Regions from separate parts of the Paenibacillus sp. FSL R7-0048 genome, predicted to be linked through region 1. Evidence: a T-box and tRNA genes for the amino acid it is inferred to sense, from the RefSeq annotation. Region 1 holds a T-box; the other holds one or more tRNA genes.
What was found. A T-box is a leader RNA that pairs with one kind of tRNA and senses whether it is charged. The one in region 1 lies ahead of pheS (phenylalanine--tRNA ligase subunit alpha), so its partner is inferred to be a tRNA-Phe.

Region 1 (3,465 bases):
TCCTGCCAATTGTTAGTTTGCAGCGTGTAAGGGATCTGATAATAGGCGGTAGGAAAAATGATCTTGCCCTCAGCAGCCGGCTCAGTCATTTGCAGCTGCAATGTTCCTTGATTGAGTGTGAGTGGTACATCTGCGCTGAGTTCAATAATCTTTTCTTCAAGCGGTTTCAATGTTAGGCTGGCAAAATCCTTCGTATCTACCGGAAAGCTATACCCTTCAGCGGCTTTAATAGCAAGTTCATAGGCAGGCACATTCACTGCTTTGTTACCGCTATTTTTGATGCGGAACTGTAGTGTCCACTTTGCGTTGCCATTGTCAGCATAGACGTTAGCCGTTTTCAACTGTGTTTCGACTGTATTATTGCTGATTGTAAGCTTCTTCGTGACATTGCTGGCTACGACAAGATCCGGTGTTGTTGCAGCGGGGAGATCGTAGGCGACAACCGGCAACGCTATTTTTAATGAGGCATCTTCTCCGGCAAATTGCAGCGCCATGTTGTCTGTCTTCATATAAGAAGGGATTTCCGTCAAATAGTAGATCGTCTTCTTTTCCTGAGGCTGTACTTTATAGCTGGTGCTGGTGTCATCAATTGCGAGTTCAAATACAGATCCTCCAGCGGAAGCGAGGTATCCTTTAAGTCCAGTATCACTGAGTACCTTGGTTCCTTGATTAGTGAAGCTAACGCCAACCTTGGCATAGACCTTACCGTTATATTTATAAATTTGCAGGCTCTCTGCCTTGGTGGTTACAGGGAGATTGTTTAGGGTGATCTTTTTACTCTGCCCTCTGGCGACAGCTTGTGAATATCCTGTTGGTACGGTGAAGTTCCCTAGCTTTTTTTGATAATCGGTGGTGTTGAAGTCCCATCCGTACAATGAAATTTTGACCCCGTTTAAAGAGGTGGATTTGCCGATGTTTACATAGTAGGTGATAGATTGACTGCTTTTCGCGGCAATAGATTTGATGGTTGCACTGCTGGTAATAGGGCTTCCTTGAATAACTGTACCACCGCTAGTAGTTACTTTGGAGAAAAAGTCCACCAGATTGAGGCTAGCGTTGCTTCCATTAGAGTAGCTGAGTGTGTATGTAAGAATATTTCCGCCATCCTGAGTTAATAAGCTGACATCCGTCAGCTTTGCGCTGATGTTAGTCTTCAAGGCTATGGAGCCTAGTTTATCCAGAGCGGATACAGTAGCTGTTGTTGCTACTTTGGGGGATGTAGTCCCGGCCGAAGCGGCATGAGCTCCATACGCTGCAGATTGGCTAAGCACAGCTGTGCTTAGCAGCACCGCGGCTACTTTTATTCTCCGTACATGCATTTGATTTCCTCCCAATAGGATAGTTAATAGTCTGCGAAGGTGCACCTGAGTGGATAAGCAAGCCTTCCTAGTAATGGAAATTATCAAGCTCCGCTGAATGTTAGCTGAAAAAAAGTTCTGAAAATGGCTCTGAAGCTTAAAGCCAGCTTAAAAGAAGATAAAAATTAGCCTAATTTTGTCCAGCTTGTCAAAACGACAGATTTTGCATATAATAAAGAAACATATCTCTTGTAGTAAAGAGATACCTGACAATTAGCATGAATTGTGAAATGCAGTGATGGAGAAGAGTACACAGTGCCTGACTTACAGGGAGGAGACGCCGCGGATTGAGAGCGTTTCTAAGAAGCAGAGCTGTCGAAGTTCACTCCGGAGCAGTTCCCTGAATTCCTTAAGCTGTCTAATAGGGAAGGGTAGGGGATACCGGTCACAGACCGTTATTTCTGTATAAAGTGAGATAGGTATCTGTCCAGCCAAAAGAGGGAATGAAGCTCTTAAGGGGAACAGATCAGCTTGTCTAACAAGGGTGGTACCACGGTCTTTTCGTCCCTTACCGGGAGGAAAGGCCTTTTTTTGTTGAACTAGACAATGATTGAAGGGGGCTGTACACGGCCATGAAAGAGAAGTTGGAAGCATTGAAGGTTGAAGCGCTGGCTAAGCTGCAGGAGGTTATGGATCCGCAGGTACTAAATGATCTAAGAGTGAAGTATCTCGGTAAAAAAGGTGAGCTTACAGAGGTTCTGCGCGGTATGGGAGGACTTAGTGCTGAGGAACGTCCGGTAATCGGGCAAGTAGCGAATCAGGTTCGCAGTGCTATTGAGGAGATTATCGGCGCGAAGCAGGAGGCTTTTCAAGAGCAGGAAACCCAGCAACGTCTGCAGGCTGAAAAAGTAGACGTAACCTTACCGGGTCGCCGTATGCAGCAAGGGGGCATTCACCCGCTTAGCAGAGTCGTACAGGAGATTGAGGATATTTTTATCGGCATGGGCTACCGTGTAGCTGAAGGCCCGGAAGTAGAGACCGATTATTATAACTTTGAAGCTCTAAATCTGCCTAAGAATCACCCGGCACGTGATATGCAGGATTCTTTCTATTTAACGGATGACCTGTTAATGCGCACACAAACCTCGCCGGTACAGATTCGTACTATGCAGGCTATGAACGGTGAAGCTCCGGTAAAAATCATCTGCCCGGGTAAAGTATTCCGCCGTGATGATGATGATGCAACGCATTCCTTCCAGTTCCACCAAATCGAAGGTTTGGTCATTGGAAGTAACATTCGAATGAGTGATCTGAAGGGCACCCTGCAACAATTTGTGCAGGAGATGTTTGGACCGAATACAGGCATTCGTCTTCGTCCGAGCTTTTTCCCATTCACTGAGCCAAGTGTTGAAGTAGATGTAAGCTGCTTCAAATGTGGCGGCGATGGCTGCAGACTATGCAAGCAAAGCGGATGGTTAGAAATCCTTGGCGCAGGTATGGTGCATCCAAATGTACTGAAAATGGGTGGCTATGATCCTGCTGAGTACAGCGGCTTCGCTTTCGGAATGGGTGTAGAGCGGATTGCAATGCTTAAATACGGCATCGATGACATCCGACATTTCTATAGTAATGACATGAGTTTTGTGAAGCAATTCAAGGGCGTTTAGTTTTTGTGGGCGCGCTGGCTGATAGTGGCGGAGAATGGCTTTGGAGCGTTCTCCCACAGGAAGCAGCGCGAACGACAGTGAAATAAATACATCTGAAACATAAAGGAAGTGAGCGGATATGAAAGTATCAACCGGATGGTTGGCTGATTATACATCGATTGAAGGAGTAACCGCCGAACAGCTAGCGGAGAAGATTACCGCTGCCGGCATTGAGATTGACGGCGTAGAGCGCCGCAATAAAGGTATTTCCGGCATCGTAACCGGCTATGTGAAATCAAAGGAAAAACATCCTGATGCAGACAAGCTGAACGTATGTATCGTGGATGTGGGCCAAGATGAGGAGCTACAAATCGTTTGCGGCGCAAAAAATGTAGCTGCAGGTCAAACTGTACCTGTAGCAATGGTTGGCGCAAAGCTGCCAGGACTGGATATCAAAAAAGCCAAGCTGCGCGGTGTCCTGTCGCAAGGAATGATCTGTTCGGCCAAAGAATTGGGACTGA
Region 2 (3,465 bases), 4.3 Mb from region 1:
ATCATAAACATGACGAGCACCACCGTGAGGATGCAAATGTATTATTTGTAGGCTTCCACTCGGAACACCCTAATATGAGTAATCTGCTCGGCGTATATGAAGATGATAAAGATCAGACCGTTCTTCAAATCCTGCTGCGAATGAAAGCAGAGTTTACACGCAAGCAAGACGGATTCTCTGAGCTTCTAAACCTACAAATGAGCGAGATTACCGTCCATCTTATGAGGCTTCTTAGTGCCTCTGGATATCAATCCCCAACAGAAGATCGAGTACAATATGTCCTTAATTATATGAATGAGCATTATCGCCATAAATTGTCCGTCGAAACACTATCAGAAATGTCCGGATATAGTTACGATCGTTTTCGCCATCTATTTAAAGAACGTTTCGGGTCTTCACCCCTGCGGTATTTGCTGTTAAAACGCCTGGATTATGCAAAATCTCTATTACGTCATACTCAGATGCAAATCTCTGAAGTATCTGCTGCTGCAGGTTTTGTGAACGATGCCCAATTCTGCAATATGTTCAAACGAGAAATAGGTCTTACCCCGCGAGCATTCCGCATTAATAATCAATCAGGTTAATCACTAATCAGATTAAAAAAAGCCGTTGAAATAGAGAAACTCTCTATTCAACGGCTTACTGCTGTAAACCCAAGGACATAAAGAAAAAAGGTTTGTAAGATTGCTTATAAAAGCATTCTTACAAACCTTTTTAAGATACCGGCGAGAGGACTCGAACCTCCACGGTTTCCCACTCGATTTTGAGTCGAGCGCGTCTGCCATTCCGCCACGCCGGCACATATGAACTAAATGGAGGCGCCACCCAGATTTGAACTGGGGATAAAGCTTTTGCAGAGCTTTGCCTTACCACTTGGCTATGGCGCCATGAAAACTTGGAGCGGACGACGGGAATCGAACCCGCGACCCTCGCCTTGGCAAGGCGATGCTCTACCGCTGAGCCACGTCCGCATAAAATGGCTGGGGATATAGGATTCGAACCTATGAGTGACGGAGTCAAAGTCCGTTGCCTTACCGCTTGGCTAATCCCCAATAACATTTTAAAGTAAAATGGGGCGACTGATGGGTCTCGAACCCACGAATGCCGGAACCACAATCCGGTGCGTTAACCCCTTCGCCACAGTCGCCATATTAAGTTGATATTGTTGCCATTATTCATTTTAAAGTAAATGGGGCGGCCGATGGGTCTCGAACCCACGAATGCCGGAACCACAATCCGGTGCGTTAACCCCTTCGCCACGGCCGCCATATTAAACTTTAGAAAGAACTTGGCAGGGGCAGCAGGAATTGAACCCACACCAACGGTTTTGGAGACCGTTGTTCTACCTTTAAACTATGCCCCTAAAAACTGGTGGAGGATGATGGATTCGAACCACCGAACACTCACGTGAGCAGATTTACAGTCTGATGCGTTTGGCCACTTCGCTAATCCTCCAAGGATGGTGCCGGCGAGAGGACTTGAACCCCCAACCTACTGATTACAAGTCAGTTGCTCTACCAATTGAGCTACACCGGCATGGCACTCATTCTTTTGTGATGATAAATGGTGGCTCGGGACGGAATCGAACCGCCGACACGAGGATTTTCAGTCCTCTGCTCTACCGACTGAGCTACCGAGCCATGATGAAAATGGCGGAACCGACGGGATTCGAACCCGCGATCTCCTGCGTGACAGGCAGGCATGTTAGGCCAACTACACCACGGTTCCAAAAGATATAATTGCTTAAGTTAATTGGTTGCGGGGGCAGGATTTGAACCTGCGGCCTTCGGGTTATGAGCCCGACGAGCTACCGGGCTGCTCCACCCCGCGTCAGTAAGAAAGTGTTATGGTGGAGGCTGAGGGGATCGAACCCCCGACCCTCTGCTTGTAAGGCAGATGCTCTCCCAGCTGAGCTAAGCCTCCATAAACAACAATTGTTATTGTACCAAAGTCCACTAGGATAAATCAAGTGAAAATTTGGTGACCCGTATGGGATTCGAACCCATGTTACCTCCGTGAAAGGGAGGTGTCTTAACCCCTTGACCAACGGGCCATACTAATTATAAATTTGTGGCGGAGAGAGAGGGATTCGAACCCTCGAGACGCTTGTGGCGCCTACACGATTTCCAATCGTGCTCCTTCGGCCAAACTCGGACACCTCTCCATATGGCTCCCCGAACAGGACTCGAACCTGTGACAACTCGATTAACAGTCGAGTGCTCTACCAACTGAGCTATCAGGGAATATTCATACCAGGCTTGATGCCTGAAAACTGAATCCGAAACGAATCTGCATTCTACGTATAGGATAAGCCCTCGACCGATTAGTATTGGTCAGCTCCATGCATTGCTGCACTTCCACCTCCAACCTATCTACCTCGTCGTCTTCAAGGGGTCTTACTAATTGGGAAATCTCATCTTGAGGGGGGCTTCACGCTTAGATGCTTTCAGCGCTTATCCCGTCCGTACGTAGCTACCCAGCCATGCTCCTGGCGGAACAACTGGTGCACCAGCGGTACGTCCATCCCGGTCCTCTCGTACTAAGGACAGCTCCTCTCAAATTTCCTGCGCCCACGACAGATAGGGACCGAACTGTCTCACGACGTTCTGAACCCAGCTCGCGTACCGCTTTAATGGGCGAACAGCCCAACCCTTGGGACCTACTTCAGCCCCAGGATGCGATGAGCCGACATCGAGGTGCCAAACCTCCCCGTCGATGTGGACTCTTGGGGGAGATAAGCCTGTTATCCCCAGGGTAGCTTTTATCCGTTGAGCGATGGCCCTTCCATGCGGTACCACCGGATCACTAAGTCCGACTTTCGTCCCTGCTCGACTTGTAGGTCTCGCAGTCAAGCTCCCTTATGCCTTTGCACTCTGCGAATGATTTCCAACCATTCTGAGGGAACCTTGGAACGCCTCCGTTACTCTTTAGGAGGCGACCGCCCCAGTCAAACTGCCCGCCTGACACGGTCCCCGTACCCGGTAAGGGCACTAGGTTAGAACCTAGATACGATCAGGGTGGTATCCCAACGGCGCCTCCACCGAAGCTTGCGCTCCGATTTCTACGGCTCCCACCTATCCTGTACAGATCGTACCCAAATTCAATATCAAGCTGCAGTAAAGCTCCATGGGGTCTTTCCGTCTTGTCGCGGGTAACCTGCATCTTCACAGGTATTAAAATTTCACCGGATCTCTCGTTGAGACAGCGCCCAAGTCGTTACGCCATTCGTGCGGGTCAGAATTTACCTGACAAGGAATTTCGCTACCTTAGGACCGTTATAGTTACGGCCGCCGTTTACTGGGGCTTCGGTTCATAGCTTCGGGTTACCCCTAACCACTCCCCTTAACCTTCCAGCACCGGGCAGGCGTCAGCCCGTATACTTCGCCTTGCGGCTTCGCACAGACCTGTGTTTTTGCTAAACAGTCGCTTGGGCCTTTTCACTGCGGCCCCCTCGTGCTATTCACA

Region 2: it has a tRNA-Phe gene. The T-box ahead of pheS (phenylalanine--tRNA ligase subunit alpha) is inferred to sense a tRNA for this amino acid. The anticodon was not compared.

The regions. Positions count from the first base shown of each region.
Region 1 covers NZ_JBBORF010000001.1:1,949,928-1,953,392, forward strand. Annotated here, with positions in the region: gene NSQ91_RS08300 (hypothetical protein) at 1-1,319, opposite strand, end outside; T-box leader at 1,585-1,870, shown strand; gene pheS (phenylalanine--tRNA ligase subunit alpha) at 1,931-2,965, shown strand; gene pheT (phenylalanine--tRNA ligase subunit beta) at 3,084-3,465, shown strand, end outside.
Region 2 covers NZ_JBBORF010000001.1:6,243,285-6,246,749, forward strand. Annotated here, with positions in the region: gene NSQ91_RS27545 (AraC family transcriptional regulator) at 1-584, shown strand, start outside; tRNA gene NSQ91_RS27550 (tRNA-Leu) at 721-799, opposite strand; tRNA gene NSQ91_RS27555 (tRNA-Cys) at 814-887, opposite strand; tRNA gene NSQ91_RS27560 (tRNA-Gly) at 897-971, opposite strand; tRNA gene NSQ91_RS27565 (tRNA-Gln) at 978-1,052, opposite strand; tRNA gene NSQ91_RS27570 (tRNA-His) at 1,072-1,147, opposite strand; tRNA gene NSQ91_RS27575 (tRNA-His) at 1,191-1,266, opposite strand; tRNA gene NSQ91_RS27580 (tRNA-Trp) at 1,290-1,363, opposite strand; tRNA gene NSQ91_RS27585 (tRNA-Tyr) at 1,370-1,455, opposite strand; tRNA gene NSQ91_RS27590 (tRNA-Thr) at 1,461-1,536, opposite strand; tRNA gene NSQ91_RS27595 (tRNA-Phe) at 1,565-1,640, opposite strand; tRNA gene NSQ91_RS27600 (tRNA-Asp) at 1,651-1,728, opposite strand; tRNA gene NSQ91_RS27605 (tRNA-Met) at 1,754-1,830, opposite strand; tRNA gene NSQ91_RS27610 (tRNA-Val) at 1,848-1,923, opposite strand; tRNA gene NSQ91_RS27615 (tRNA-Glu) at 1,979-2,053, opposite strand; tRNA gene NSQ91_RS27620 (tRNA-Ser) at 2,072-2,164, opposite strand; tRNA gene NSQ91_RS27625 (tRNA-Asn) at 2,168-2,243, opposite strand; rRNA gene NSQ91_RS27630 (23S ribosomal RNA) at 2,304-3,465, opposite strand, start outside.